2 regions of the Albibacterium indicum genome follow, and region 2 is predicted to be linked to the other one. Evidence: riboswitches for the same ligand, from Rfam matches in the RefSeq annotation. Region 2 holds a riboswitch; the other holds the start of a gene.
What was found. Region 2 has a riboswitch for S-adenosylmethionine ahead of D3P12_RS08975 (hypothetical protein). Riboswitches for the same ligand answer to the same signal wherever they lie in the genome.
Positions count from the first base shown of each region.

Region 1: it holds a riboswitch for S-adenosylmethionine, as region 2 does, so the genes downstream of both, metH (methionine synthase) here and D3P12_RS08975 (hypothetical protein) in region 2, are expected to answer to the same signal.

Region 1 is NZ_QRGB01000001.1:1,037,778-1,045,946, reverse strand. It holds gene D3P12_RS04805 (hypothetical protein) at 1-278, shown strand, start outside; gene D3P12_RS04800 (DUF4833 domain-containing protein) at 295-870, shown strand; gene D3P12_RS04795 (formylglycine-generating enzyme family protein) at 845-2,005, opposite strand; SAM riboswitch class I at 2,141-2,247, shown strand; gene metH (methionine synthase) at 2,337-6,032, shown strand; gene metF (methylenetetrahydrofolate reductase [NAD(P)H]) at 6,064-7,023, shown strand; gene D3P12_RS04780 (Ldh family oxidoreductase) at 7,034-8,134, shown strand; gene lepB (signal peptidase I) at 8,118-8,169, opposite strand, start outside.
Region 2 is NZ_QRGB01000001.1:1,984,198-1,992,366, reverse strand. It holds gene D3P12_RS08990 (DUF6079 family protein) at 1-648, opposite strand, end outside; gene D3P12_RS08985 (hypothetical protein) at 645-1,076, opposite strand; gene D3P12_RS08980 (Fic family protein) at 1,334-2,431, opposite strand; gene D3P12_RS08975 (hypothetical protein) at 2,513-2,755, opposite strand; SAM-I-IV-variant riboswitch at 2,805-2,900, opposite strand; gene D3P12_RS08970 (hypothetical protein) at 3,222-3,518, shown strand; gene rhuM (RhuM family protein) at 3,691-4,665, opposite strand; gene mnmE (tRNA uridine-5-carboxymethylaminomethyl(34) synthesis GTPase MnmE) at 4,698-6,056, opposite strand; gene pckA (phosphoenolpyruvate carboxykinase (ATP)) at 6,053-7,621, opposite strand; gene D3P12_RS08950 (MBL fold metallo-hydrolase) at 7,753-8,169, shown strand, end outside.

The DNA.
Region 1 (8,169 bases), 950 kb from region 2:
TTGCGGACGACATTACGAAATTTATTCTTATAGGGGAAAATATTCTCAACTTTCACAGCTCAGATGATAGCTATTACGAGGAGTGGTTTCAGGATGTCGATGACGGTTGGATTGTGGGAATTAACTTCCGACAACATGTTATTGAAGAATTTCGACAAGCCGATATTGATTATTTTATAAATTTTGGCGGGAATTTTGATGAATTAAGCTGGCGAGTATTAAAGCCTATTCAACTATTTCATACAGTTGAAAATAATATGCAGAACAGATTAACCTAAATTAATAATACTGCCTATGAGAATGATCGTCATTTTTTTATTCGTACTTATTGGACCTATGGTGATTGTTGAAGACAATTATGCGCAAGATCGAGGAGATGAAGCAATCGACCGATTAGTCGAAAAAGAAAGCTTACCTGTACCGAATGAGAGCAAACAGCTTTTTTATCTTCAACGGGACCCAAATACCAACACGGTTATTTACAGCGTAAATATGAAAGATGACGAAATCGACGAGAATCAACCCGTTAAAGCTCATTGGATCCGTTATGCAGAAGGCGGAAAGCGAACCAGCCTTAGCTTTGTCCAGCGCAAATTTGCATATGGAGTTCACCATACCAAAACGGGAGATCAGGAATATGATATACGGTTGCAAGCTTACAAAGACTTAGAAATTTCAGTAAGGTTTAATCCGAAAACGAATAAATATCAAGCCTATACGGCAGTCGACAACAAAGAAATTGTCCTTAAAAGAATTTTCGTCCGCATTGATGGAGGTTCCTATTTTAAACCCAATGTACAATATATAGAAGTTTTGGGTTATGACCCCACCAACAAGTCAAAAATCACCCACCGCTTTTCTCCGAAGTAGGTCGCTCCGGAGCAGGATCGTCACTTACACATCTAAAACCCAAATTATTCCCTGCACTACTCACCTCCCCTTTCCCTCTACTACCCGCAATGTAACGCTCGCAATACTGATCATTACAAAGGAATGATCCGCCACGCTGAACTCTTTTTACCATATTGGGTTCAGAAGGATCATAGCTATCGCTTGGCCCTTTCGGATTGTTTGCTGGACTGTTTTCGTAGTAATCAGGCCGATAGAAATCTGAGCACCATTCCCAAACATTTCCATCCATATCGTATATACCAATGGCATTCGCTGGGAATGACTTAACAGGTGCAGTGCCAACGAAACCATCCTCGCCTGTATCTTTCATTGGAAAGCTTCCCTGATAAATATTAGCTACCCATTGCCCTCCGGGTTTCATCGTATTTCCCCAATAATATTTATCATTTTCCCTCATAGCCCGAGCTGCAAATTCCCATTCTGCTTCAGTCGGCAACCGCTTACCTGCCCATTTTGCATAAGCCTCAGCATCTTCGTATGCAATATGAACGACAGGATGATCTTCGCGCCCTTCAAGTGTACTTCCAGGTCCTTCGGGATGACGCCAGCTGGCACCTGCCACATAGCTCCACCAGTTTGTATAATCATTAAGTGAGGGGTGATTAGCCGGAGGGGTAAAAACAGCTGAGCCGGGAACTAATAAATCGAGTGGCACTGTGGGAAAATCTTTAGGGTCGAGTGGTCGCTCTGCCACTGTCTGATAACCCGTTGCCTGCACAAAGCGCGAAAATTGTCTATTGGTTACTTCATGTTCATCCATCCAAAAACCATTGACATGTACCTCATGAAGCGGCTTGCTATCCGCAAACTCATTAGATCCCATTGTAAAAGTACCGCCTTGGATGTAAACCATATTGGCATTATCGGATCCCATGCCTTGGACAATTGGTGTAGCATTCGCAATAGCAGCTCCACGAGACGGCATTCCATCCGCAACACATTGATCGTGGTTATGCCCAACAGCTGTATGATCATGACCAACGTGCGAGCTGTCTTGACTATTCTCCCCTTGTTTGTTATCAGCCGTTTGATTACAGGCTGCCAAGGTAACAGCAAACAGTATATAGAAAGGTATTAGATATACTTTTATCATAACATTCAATGGAATTAACTCAATACGCTTCCAAATTAACAAAAATTGTTTAACTAAACCCGCATTTAGTTAATGATACCGAAATAGTATTCCGTTAAAATTGAAAATTATCAAAAATAATTAGCACCTTTGTCTTGCTTATAGAGAAAGACGGAGGGATTAGACCCGAAGAAGTCTTGGCAACCTGTACTTACAAGGTGCTACATTCTACCTGATTCTAGATATATCAGGAAAGATAAGCTGCGGAACTTCTCCCGCTCTTCCTCTAATAAAAAAGCATTTTATTTTACTTTCCTTAAAATACTGATATTAAGGATTTTGTTGTCAGAAAATGAGTATAAGAGAAGCGTTAAAAAAACGAATTTTAGTTATTGACGGTGCGATGGGAACGATGATTCAACGTCATAAATTGGATGAGAAGTCGTTTCGCGGAGAAAGATTTGCTGAACATCCATGTGATGTGCAAGGGAACAATGATCTGTTAAACATATCGCAGCCACAGATAATCGCCCAGATTCACGAAGAATACTTAAGGGTGGGTGCCGATATTATCGAAACAAACACATTCAGCTCTCAAAAGATATCGATGGCTGACTACCAGATGGAGGAACTGGTCTACGAACTAAACTTCGAAGGTGCCAGGATAGCAAAAGAAGCTGCATTAAAATTCACAACCACAGACCCATCCAAGCCTCGTTTCGTTGCCGGAGCGATCGGCCCTACCAACCGGACAGCATCGCTTTCGCCTGATGTAAATGATCCCGGTTTCAGAGCAGTCACATTTAACGGACTAGTGGATGCTTACTACGAACAAGTTCGTGGCTTAGTCGATGGAGGTGCGGATCTACTGCTTATCGAAACCATTTTTGATACGCTTAACGCAAAAGCGGCTATCTATGCTATAAAAAAATATCAAAAAGAACTCCATGAAAACGGGAAGTTAAATCGTGATAATCAACTGGAAATCATGATCTCAGGAACCATCACAGATGCTAGCGGGAGAACCTTATCAGGTCAGACCGTAGAAGCATTTCTGAATTCCTTAAGTCACGCCAATCCTTTGAGTATTGGCCTAAACTGTGCCTTGGGCGCTAAAGAGATGAGACCGCATATTGCGGAACTCGCCCAAAAGGCTCCGTTTTTTGTTTCCGCCTACCCAAACGCAGGTTTACCCAATGAATTTGGTGAATACGATGAACAAGCTCATGATACGGCTCACCTTTTAGATGATTTTATTCAAAATGGATTTGTCAATATCGTCGGAGGATGTTGTGGCACCACGCCCGAACACATAGCCTGCATTCTGGAAAGAGCCAGTAAAGGGAAGCCTCGAAAACCGCCAAAACCTGAGGCCTACTTACGACTTAGTGGCTTAGAGGCTGTGACAGTACAACCGGAAAGTCTGTTTATCAACATTGGAGAACGAACCAATATTACGGGTTCGCCCAAGTTCTCTAAACTCATCTTAAATGACAAATATGAAGAAGCGCTTGCCGTTGCCCGTCAGCAAGTTGAAGGTGGTGCTCAAATCATTGACGTTAATATGGACGAGGGAATGCTTGACTCCGAAAAGGCGATGGTCAAGTTCCTCAACTTGATAGCATCTGAACCTGACATTGCTAAGCTTCCGATCATGATCGATTCATCACGATGGTCGGTTATTCGTGCTGGATTACAATGTCTTCAAGGAAAAGGTATCGTTAATTCGATATCCCTAAAAGAGGGAGAGGAAGAGTTTCTCCAGCATGCACGTGAAGTCATGGATTACGGCGCTGCCGTCGTCGTCATGGCTTTCGATGAAACAGGCCAAGCTGATTCTTTTGAGCGCCGGATAGAAATCTGTGAGCGGTCATACAAATTATTGGTATCCATTGACTTCCCGCCCCAAGATATTATTTTTGATCCCAATATATTAACCGTTGCTACGGGTCTTGAAGAACATAACAATTATGCGGTTGATTTTATCAAAGCAACACGATGGATAAAAGAAAACCTTCCCCTCGTACATGTCAGCGGCGGTGTAAGTAACATCTCATTCTCTTTCCGTGGCAATAATGTTGTACGCGAGGCGATGCACTCAGCTTTCTTGTACCATGCGATAAAGGCTGGTCTTGACATGGGGATCGTTAATGCAGGGATGCTGGAGGTTTATGAAGAAATTGATCCGACTCTTCTCGTTCACATCGAAGACGTTCTATTGAATCGTCGTGATGATGCAACAGAAAGGATGGTTGACTTCGCCGAAACTATTAAAAGCAAGGGGAAGACGGTTGAGAAATCAGAAGAATGGAGAAAAGGCACCGTACAAGAACGCCTATCTCATGCTTTGGTAAAGGGTATTATTGATTATCTGGACAATGATGTTGAAGAAGCACGATTGGCATATGATAAACCGTTAGAAGTTATTGAAGGGCCGCTAATGGACGGGATGAATGTCGTTGGTGACTTATTTGGCTCCGGAAAGATGTTCCTACCCCAGGTAGTTAAATCTGCGCGGGTAATGAAGAAAGCAGTAGCTTATCTACTTCCGTTTATCGAAGCTGAGAAGCTAAAAAACGAAGATCAATCCGAAAGGAAGAATGCAGGGAAGATTGTGATGGCAACCGTTAAGGGTGATGTCCATGATATCGGCAAAAACATCGTGGCTGTAGTGCTTGCCTGCAATAACTTTGAGGTCATCGACTTAGGAGTCATGGTACCGGCACAAAAAATAATCGATGAAGCGATTGCGCAGAATGCGGATATTATAGGACTTAGCGGACTCATCACACCGTCACTAGATGAAATGGCCAATTTCGGAAAAGAAGCTGATCGAAATGGGTTGAAGCTCCCGCTTATTATCGGCGGTGCAACAACCTCACGGATTCATACAGCCGTAAAAATAGCCCCTAATTATTCTGGGCCAACTGTCCACGTACTTGACGCATCAAGAAGTGTAAGCGTTTGTACCAATCTGCTGAATGCGGCCACTAAAGATGAGTATATCAAAACTGTTCATGAAGATTATACGAAAACACGCGAAGCACATTTACAAAAACGATCTGACAAGCGTTATGTAAGTATTGAAGAAGCAAGAAAAAACAGGTTCCAAACGGACTGGATGGACTACGTGCCACCAAAACCGACATTTTTTGGAACAAAAGTATTTAATAATTTTTCATTTGAAGAGCTCGAACCTTATATAGATTGGACTCCATTCTTCCATACATGGGAGCTGCGAGGACGCTATCCGAGGATATTAACAGACAAAGTAGTCGGGGTAGAAGCAACTAAATTATTCGACGACGCTAAAAAAATGCTAAGAAACCTGGTGGATAATAATCTCCTCACGGCAAATGGTGTAATCGGTTTCTGGCCAGCTAATAATATTGGCGACGACATCGAGCTTTACACGGATGATTCAAGAACTGAAGTTCTCACAAGGATTCATACGTTGAGACAGCAATCTGAAAAAGTTCCTGGCGAACCACATTATGCTTTGTCGGATTTTGTAGCACCAAAAGATAGCGGTCGCGCCGATTACTGGGGAGGATTCGCCGTTACCAGTGGTATCGGCTGTGATGAACTGGTAAAAGAATATGAAAAAAACCATGACGATTACAATGCCATCATGGTCAAAGCCTTAGCAGATCGTTTTGCTGAAGCTTTTGCTGAGAAAATGCACGAAATGGTACGTAAAGAGTTTTGGGGGTATTCTAGAGAAGAGGAATTCACAAATGAAGAACTGATTAAGGAAAAATACGACGGTATCCGCCCCGCACCGGGCTACCCTGCATGTCCTGACCATACTGAGAAAAGGACGTTATTCGACCTTCTTAACGCCGAAGAAAACGCGGGCATCCACTTAACAGAGAGCTTCGCAATGTACCCGACAGCAGCTGTGAGTGGTTTTTACTTCTCGCACCCTCATTCGCGCTACTTCGGACTAGGAAAAATAGCCAAAGACCAAGTTGAGGATTATGCTATTCGCAAAGGAGCCGACTTAGAAACAGCCGAGAAGTGGCTCAGTCCGAACCTATCGTATTAAAATTTATCAACACGACACAATTGACATATTAATGAAAATAACTGAACATATTCGAAACGCAAAAGGGAAAACATTATTTTCGTTTGAACTGCTCCCTCCGGTTAAAGGGCAGAGCATCCAAAACATCTACAATACCATTGACCCTTTGATGGAGTTCAACCCACCATTTATTGATGTTACCTATCATCGAGAAGACTATATATACAAGGAGCAACCGGGCGGATTACTGCAAAAGGTGGCCTATAGAAAGCGCCCTGGAACAGTGGCCATCTGTGCTGCCATCATGAACAAATATAAGGTAGATGCCGTGCCGCATCTGATCTGCGGGGGGTTCACGAAAGAAGAAACTGAAAACGCTTTGATTGACCTGCAATTTCTAGGAATTGATAATGTTTTGGTACTCCGCGGTGACCCCAGACAAACAGAGAAAACCTTCTACCCGACGCCAGGTGGACATGAATATGCGTCAGACCTACTACAACATGTCGTTGATATGAACCATGGCAAGTACCTCCATGAAAACATTGACGTTGCAACTGATCAAAATACATTTTGTATTGGCGTAGCCGGCTATCCTGAAAAACATTTTGAATCACCGAATATGGAAACAGATTTCAGGTATTTAAAAAAGAAAATTGACTTGGGCGCCGACTTTATTGTCACTCAAATGTTTTTCGATAATGAGAAATACAGATGCTTTGTTGAGAAATGCAGAGAATATGAAATCAATGTTCCGATCATTCCTGGTTTAAAACCCATCACAAGTTCAAAACAACTTATATCTTTGCCAAAAACATTTCATCTCGACTTCCCGCTCGAGCTGAGCGAAGCTGTCAGAGCCTGCAAATCTGAGAAAGAGGTGAAAGAGCTCGGAATCGAATGGCTGATTAATCAAAGCAAAGAGCTGATCAAGATGGGGGCACCTGTTTTACATTTCTATACAATGGGAAACCCAGAACCAACAAAACGAGTTGCGGAAGCTGTATTTTAAACCAAACCGTGTGGAAACGAAAGAACTTAGACGAATTGACGAACATAAACTGCGAAAATTTACGCAAGATGTATTCCTATCTATGGGCTGTTCGCAGCAAGATGCCCAGTTAGCGGCAGATGTCCTATTAAAAGCCGACCTGCGAGGGATAGACTCTCATGGTGTAGCGCGACTGATTGGGTACGTCCGGTTATGGGATAAAGGCCGCATAAACCCAAGCCCACAGATCAAGATTATACATGAAACACCAAGTACAGCCACGGTGGATGGAGACGCAGGATTAGGGCTCGTTGTTGCTCCGCACGCTATGAATATCGCTCTGGAAAAGGCTGACAAAGTTGGTTCCGGCTGGGTCTCTGTAAAGAATTCCAATCATTTCGGGATTGCAGGGTACCATGCCCTGATGGCTATCGAAAAGGATATGATCGGCATGGCAATGACCAATGCTAGCCCTCTGGTAGCACCAACGTTTTCAAAGGAACGGATGCTTGGAACCAACCCGATATGCTACACATTCCCAGCAGGTAAATATCCTCCAATTGTTGTCGATATGGCGACATCTACCGCAGCTAACGGAAAGCTGGAAGTAGCTCAACGAAAACATTTACCGATTCCTTCTGGATGGGTACAAACAAAAGAAGGACAAAATTCGCTTGATGCCGGCGAACTAAAAAATGGTGGTTCACTATTACCCCTTGGTGGTGACCGTGAACATGGAAGCCATAAAGGTTTTGGTCTAAGTTCAGCAGTCGATATTTTCTCAGCAGTACTATCTGGCGCCAGCTATGGGCCGTGGGCGCCCCCATTTGTTGCATTCCTTGAACCTGCTAAAGACCAACCCGGACAAGGACTCGGTCATTTTTTAGGAGCTTGGCGTGTTGATGGATTCAGACCGGTTGAAGATTATAAGCAAAATATAGATCAGTGGATTGAACGTTTTAAAGCAGCAGAACGAATCAGCGAAAACCAATCAGTGATTATACCCGGTGAACCGGAAAACCTCGCTGAGCAGGCAAACCGTCGTGAAGGCATTCCACTAGTCGATGCAGTTATTAATGACCTAAATAGTTTGGCAGATCGTTTTAAGCTCCAACCTATTCGATTTTCATAAAAATCCGATTCCAGCGAACTTTATCAAAGAAGCTT
Region 2 (8,169 bases):
TACCCCGAAAATGAATTTAAATTTTGATTTATCACAAGCTTGCCCTAACGCTTGAAGAACCGCTAAGTCTTGATTTAGATCTTGAGAGCCAGAACGACCTTTAAGGTAGGCTAGCATTTCATCTATTACGATAAGAAGCCCTTTATTTGGATACTTCTCTTCGTATTCTGCCATCATCAACTGAAGCTTTTCTAAAAATGATTTAGCACCAAGACTCTCAAATGAAAATGGTACTCCTATCGACTCTAAATACTCTTCTAATTTGTATGTTACAATCTCCCATAAGGAAATCGTATGTCCTAATTCGAATCGTAGAACATTAAATTTACCTGCAATCTTTTTTAGTTCGTTTTTAGCTTTTTCGTCTTGTACCAATTCTACTAAGGATTCATCTTCAGCAATCAAAGAAACTAAAGACATGGTATGTGATTTACCGGTACCGTAGTTACCTACCACTTGTAAACCGAAACTTTCTTCTGTATATTCCAAGTCGAGATTACGTACCATTAAAGGAATTAGGATATCTTTGAAAGTAGATGAAAAAACAAATGTTTTTACAAGATTCTGCTGGTATACTGATTCATTAGTTCTGTTGAACTTAACAACTTCAGTTATGGGTTCAAAACTAATTAGTTCATTGTATTTCATATCACGATGTGGCTTATGTTATTTAAGTCTATTTTATGGTTATCATTTTTTGTTAAGAAGTAAAGTTGATTGGTATCAATCTCTCCTTCCCATTTTAAAATCAAGGTATTATTTTGAGAGTAATCTGATAAAAATTTTTCTACGTTAAATTTCAATTCAGGTTCAAGGAGTAATCCGATATTTTCAATTGCAATTGTTTCACCGAACTCCTTATGTTGAATTTTGTTTTTCACAATAACATCATCAAGTAATTGATTAATTCTGAAAACTATTTTACTCTTATCCGTATTACCTAATTCGTGTGCTAATAATTTTCCTATATTCATCCAATTTACCTTTTCCGTATCAAAAAAATCAGTACTTATAATCAGTCTGTTGCGTGGAATCAAATTAAGAAAACTAACTATTTTATCTTTACAGTCAATCATGGAAATTAATTGGAAATGTTAAAATTCAAATATTTGATTAAATAATATTATAAAGGCACATTAAATTAATGTAGTCTAAAATAATCATATTAAGGAATAGTAATCAATAAAAATCAATAATAATAACAAATTACAAATACGGGAAACCGTAATAAACCGTTTTTATTTACTAATAACTATCTTTATGTATTAGTAATCAAATCGTTAAAGCCAAAGTCTATTTTCACCAGATTAATCATAAACAGGTTTTTTCAAACTTAAAAAACTAATTCATATCGAACTGAACGCCCTGCTCCTAAAACTTGCAATGCACCTATTTCATTCAAATGTTGTAAATCACGCGTTGCTGAAGCTTTAGAAGTTTTAGCGATAGCCATATATTTTTTTGCAGTCATGCCGCCTTGAAAACCCTCAACACCAGCATCGAACATGCGATTAATCACTTTCTGTTGTCTTTCGTTCAATAATTGCTTGAAACTATCAAAATACTTAACCTTCTTCACCGTAAATTCAACCAACTGCTTTGCTTCTATTTGAGCTGTTAAAATTACCTTTCCGAAATAAAGGATCCAATCTGTAATATCCAATGTAGATTGTGCAGCTTTCAAAGCGTCATAGTATTGATTCTTATCCTTTTCTATAACTTTGGATATCGACAACAATACTGGACTTTGCAATGTGTGTGACAATGTATATTCGGCTAATGCTCTACCGATTCTACCATTACCATCCTCAAAAGGATGAATACTTTCAAAATATAGATGTACGATAGCTGATTTGACGATGGCTTTACTGATCTTATCTAAATGACTTAAATTATCATTACTAAACCAATGTATAAAAGTCTGCATTTCTTGAGCTACAATTTCTGAAGGAGGCGCTTCATAATGCACCACTTCACGTCCATAAGCTCCAGAAACAACTTGCATAGGTTCTGATCCCTCACGCCATTGTCCCGCATTTATCGTCAAAAATGATTCCATCAAAATTTTATGCCAGTTCAAAATCATGTCAAGAGACAAATCATTAAGGTATGACTCTCGAACCTCGGTCATTAATCTTGCCATACCCGCTACACGTTTATCCGTAACTTTAATATCTGATCGCAAACCTAAATTACGTTTGATGGAGGACATCATATCGATACGGCTCATATATTCTCCTTCAATTTCAGAGGATTTAATTGCTTCAGAAATAAGAATCTCAATAATAGTTTCCTGCTTCAAATCATCATTCAAACCTGTAATTAAACCATTTACCACCCCCAACTCTTCAGCAAAAGAAATGGAGATCGTTTGTAGACTTTCAAGCGTAAACCTAAAATTAGGCCAGTCTTTATATTGCCAATTATACATATTGAGCCGATTTAAATAAACATTCAACTCAAATATAACAAAAATTTGAGCCGATTAAAGGGAATAATCGGCTCAATAGAACTAAAAAATTAATTTACCCTCCCTAAGAATCACTTTAGCATTAAGATTAAAACCACCACTTTCATTCTTGACAAAAGAATAATCTATTCCACGATTTTCAAACTGATTTCTTAACGCCTCAAGAAAATAGGCACGGGCGCTCACCCATCCACGATTACCAACCTCACGATTAAAACGCGCTACTAATTGCTCATCTGATAGCGTTGCTAATTCAGATTCAAATTTTTCAATTAAATTTTTCATTGTTTTGATACTTTAAATTATTAAATAGTATCAATCATAAAGACTAAGGGAGTGACCAAAATTTTGACTGAACAGCCCTCATCGATTGACCACCGTGGTTGGTTAAACTCGGTTGGTGTACATAATTGTACTCTTGATGATTGAATTATGTCCTAAAGATAGAAATTAATTATTTGAAGCAAAAATCGCGCTAAAATTGACAGTGATTGACTGCTACATATCAATTAAATCACTCAATTTTCCTTATCTTTACACTAATAATTTATTAAACGAAATCGCGTAAGCTATCCTTGTGGTTTAACTGAAACTGCGACCTTCACTTAAACAACCACCAAAGGATAGACTTACGCCCGTGCCTCATAATGGGCGTGGGCTAAGTCTGTCTGGTTGTTTGGTTGTCGCAGACCACAGTTAAGGACATGATTTTAGTTTCACGCCTTTTTTATTTTTCGAATTATAATCCAAAATGGCACAAGAAAACTTTTATTATCCCTACGACAGCATCGCATTAAAATACATTGATCAGCAAATCGTTAAGCGTATTATCATAGCCTATGAAAGAGGGGATCAGATAGAAAAAATAAAAGCAGATTTCCCCGATGCACCTATTACCAATAGTCTATACGTTAATCTTCCATATGAACTGACAGATGAAAAATGTATCTGTGGCAACTATATTTGCCGAAAGGTTGTGGGTACGTGGCGAAATCAAAAAATACAAACCACGTACAAAACCATTAAAAATGCATCGTTTCAAAACTAATGCATTACAAACAATAAAGCATTGAAAATAATTCATCTTCAATGCTTTATATTTATTTACTAATATCTAGTTATATCCAGTAATATGCAACTACTTTCCGATACAAAAAGTAAAAACACACTATAAATCAATTAATTACAAAGATAAAGGTGTACAAATGGCGTACAGCTTATTACTTCTGATTTCGATTGAGCACACTAATAATAAGTTTCTTTACGGTTTCCATTTCTTCGGGTTTACTGGAAGCAACAAACAAAGTAAGACTGGCCAAGGCTTCGTTGCTTATAATAGGCTTCTGGTCTTGAGCATATAGCAAATCATTCTTCTCTAAGAAAAGCAGGAAACAGGCTGCTGCTATCCGTTTATTCCCATCGACAAAACCATGGTTTTTGACAATCAAATATAATAACGTGGCTGCCTTTTCCTCAATGGATGGATAGAAATCTTCTTCGCCGAATCCTTTTGAAATTTGCGCGATAGCACTCTGAAAACTACCATCTTTCTCTTTACCAAAGATTGCAGAATCAAAGTCCACTCTCATCGTATCGATTATCTTTTCGTAATCGGCTGATTCGGGGTAATTAGCTGAACGTGTGGTCAACCCCTTACCATCCAACTGCTCATGGTCATAATCATCCAACAACTCCAATCCTTTGGCAAAATGCTCCAGCCAATCCAATTCAATCTCTCCTATTTTTCCCTCGATCGCACGACTCAATATACGGATACCATCTTTAAGAGTCTGAACCTCTTGCTGCTTCTGAGCTAAACGTTTTTCGTTGATGACATAGCCTTGTACAAGATAATCTTTTAATCGCTGGGTTGCCCATTGACGGAATTGGGTACCTTGTTGGGATTTCACACGGTAGCCAACTGAAATAATTACGTCGAGATTATAATGCTCTATGGCACGCTTCACCTGTCTAGTTCCTTCCGTTTGAACTGTCAAGGATTTCTTGACAGTTGTATTCCTTGCCAACTCCCCTTCTTTAAAACAATTATTAATATGTAAGCTTATATTCTGCTTAGTCTGGTTAAACAATACAGACATCTGCTGTTGGCTAAGCCACACAGTATCTTTCTCAAAGGTTACTTCAATCTGTGTTTGACCATCCTTGGCTTGATATATTTCAATCTGGTTCTTCATTACTTAAAATTCAGTCACAAATAGTTTCTCGTTTATTTGCCGATACAGAACTTCGAAAAGATGTTTTCAAGCAAGTCATCGGTGGTCACCTCCCCTACAATCTCACCTAAATAATGCAGTGCTTGCTTGATGTCCATGGCAAGGAAGTCTGATGTGATGGGGTTATCGATATTTTCCAATACACGATTTAAAGATGCCTCGGTACTTTTGAGAGCTTCGACGTGGCGTATATTGGTAAGGATGGTTTCGTTGGTATCTATTCCGCTAACATTCACGGTTTCCAAAAGGCTTTCTTTGAGCTCTTCAACGCCAACATGCTCTCTGGCTGAAATAAAGTGAACAGGCAGTTCCTTTAAGTGTTCTTTTTGCTCTGCTGTCAGCAATTCAGCTTTATTGACTAAAACAATATATGGTATGTCTTGGTTATCAAGCCCTTTTACTTGTTGTGCAATGTCACTAAAATCTTGTGTGGCATCGGTCATATAAATAATGAGCTTAGCTTGTTTCATCTTTTCCAGCGTACGTTCAACTCCTTTGGCTTCAATCAGGTCTGCAGTTTCGCGGATACCGGCGGTATCAATGAAACGGAAAACAACACCACCGATATTAATCTCATCTTCTATGGTATCTCGCGTAGTACCGGCTATGTCAGACACAATAGCCCGTTCTTCATTAAGAAGGGAATTAAGCAGGGTTGACTTCCCGACATTGGGTTTTCCGGCGATGACAATTGGGATACCGTTTTTGATAACGTTCCCCAATTCAAAAGAGGAAATAAGTTTGGTAATGACGCGATTGATCTGAAGGATAAGCTCCCTTAATTGTTCGCGATTGGCAAACTCAACATCCTCTTCTGCAAAGTCTAACTCAAGCTCAATCATCGACGCAAAATGAACGAGCTGCTCTCTCAGTCCCTGAAGTTCATTGGCAAAACCTCCTCTCATTTGCTGCATAGCAACATCATGTGAGGCTCTGGAATTGGAAGCTATCAGGTCCGCTACTGCTTCTGCTTTGCTGAGATCAAACGCTCCGTTTAAAAATGCTTGCAAAGTAAATTCGCCAGGCTTGGCTGCGCGAGCTCCGTTTTCAATAAGCAATGCAATAATGCGTTGGATAATATAGCTGGAACCATGGCAACTGATTTCAATTACGTTTTCTTTGGTATATGACTTTGGAGCGAGAAAGATACCAATAACGACCTCGTCGAGAATGGACTCACCATCCATAACAAGTCCAAAATGGAGTGTGTGACTAGCTTGCTTGCGAAGATCTTTGCCTTTAAAAACAGAATTGGCAATGTCAACAGCCTCAGGACCGGATAAGCGTATAACGCCCAATGCGCCGCTACCTGAGGGTGTTGATAATGCTACAATGGTTTGCTTTGCGTTCATACACGCAAAGATAGGGTATTTAAGTTTACCCCACTTTCGTATTTTTTAAAGTTCTCGTCAAAAGCCTTAGCGAGTTTATTAGCTTGTTCCTCGTAGGCTTGCTGGCATGACCAGGTTTTAGCGGGATTGAGTAGATCTGAAGGTACACCTGGACAAGTCGTCGGAAACTGCAAACCAAAAATAGGATGTCTTTGGTATTCCGAATCGTTCAGTTCACCCGCCATCGCGGCTCGAATCATTGCTCGGGTATAACGTAACTGGATGCGCCGGCCAACACCATAAGGCCCTGCTACCCAACCTGTATTCACTAACCAGACATTGATGTTGTCTTTTTCAATTCTCTCACCTAGTAGTTCAGCATATTTGGTTGGGTGCAATGGAATAAATGCCTCTCCGAAACAGGCAGAGAATACCATCTTCGGCTCGGTAATACCTACTTCGGTTCCAGCTACTTTAGCGGTATAACCGGAAATGAAATGATACATAGCCTCCTTGGTTGTCAATTTGGAAATGGGTGGTATGACACCAAAGGCATCGGCAGTGAGAAAAAATATATTCTTCGGTGTGGCCGATATTTTTTGCTTAACCGCCCCTTCGATGTAATCGATTGGGTAGGTTACACGTGTGTTTTCGGTTTTGCTTGTATCTTTGTAATCAGGAACACGTGTACCGGGAAAGCAATTGATGTTTTCCAACAGAGATCCAAAGCGAATGGCATTGTATATTTCAGGTTCTTTTTCTGCCTCAAGATTAACACACTTAGCATAACATCCTCCTTCGAAATTAAAAATACCTTCATCGCTCCATCCGTGTTCATCGTCGCCAATCAGATGGCGACCGGCGTCTGAAGAAAGAGTCGTTTTCCCGGTACCAGATAAGCCAAAGAAAAGTGCTGTTTCGTTGTTGACATTGGTATTTGCCGAACAATGCATGGATAGAACCTTTTTATTATGGGGCAAGAGAAAATTAAGAACACTAAAGATTCCTTTTTTTATTTCGCCAGTATAGCCAGTGCCAGCAATAAGAATGATTTTTTCCGTAAAACTAATAATAACGAAATTAGCGCTTGGAACACCGTCAATAACAGGTTCGGCTTGAAAAGTTGGGGCAGCAAGGATAGACCATTCGGGTCTCTTATCGGCGCTCACCTTGTCAGAGCGAACGAATATATTGTCAGCAAAAATGTTCTGATAAGCAGTTTCTGTGATCACCCGGATACTGATTTGATGCTCAGGCGCTGTACAGGCAAAGACGTCACGTACGTAGATCTCCTCTTTGCTGAGATGCGCGGCAACTTTCGTATAAAGCTTATTGAAAATGTCAGTAGAAATCGGCTGATTAATATCTCCCCACCACACGGCATCGCGGGTAATATCGTCTTCGACAATGAAACGGTCTTTGGGCGACCGACCCGTAAAGTGACCTGTGTCTGCTGTGAGTGCACCTGACTCAACTAAATAACCCTCGCCTTTTTTTATGGCCTCTTCTACAAGTTCAGGAACAGTGAGTTGATAATTGACTTTATTGCCTGCATGGATCTGCAAGTAGGACAAATTTGGCAACATACAATCGTTTTTTTAATAAATTAATAAAATTGGTTACATTTTTCGGGTCAAATTTACCATTTTATTAATCAAATAACCTAGTCTATCGATAAGTATTTCATTATCTTCGCATTGAACCTTTAAATATATCTATGAATTTATACAGTATTGATACGGAACTTTTTAAATTGGACGGAGGAGCAATGTTTGGTGTGGTGCCTAAAGTGCTATGGAGCCGCACGAATCCAGCGGACGAGAATAACCTATGTACTTGGGCGATGCGACTTTTGCTGATTGAGGATGGAGATCAGTTAATTCTCATAGATACGGGCTTGGGTGATAAACAAAGTGAAAAGTTTTTCAGTCACTATTATATTCACGGGGAACACACGCTCGATAAGTCCTTGGCAAAGCATGGTTTCTCGAGAGATGATATCACAGATGTTTTTCTGACCCATTTGCATTTTGACCATGTTGGAGGGGCTATCGTTCGTGAAGGAGATCAACTTGTCCCTGCTTTTAAAAATGCTCACTATTGGAGCAATGCGCAACATTGGAAATGGGCGACG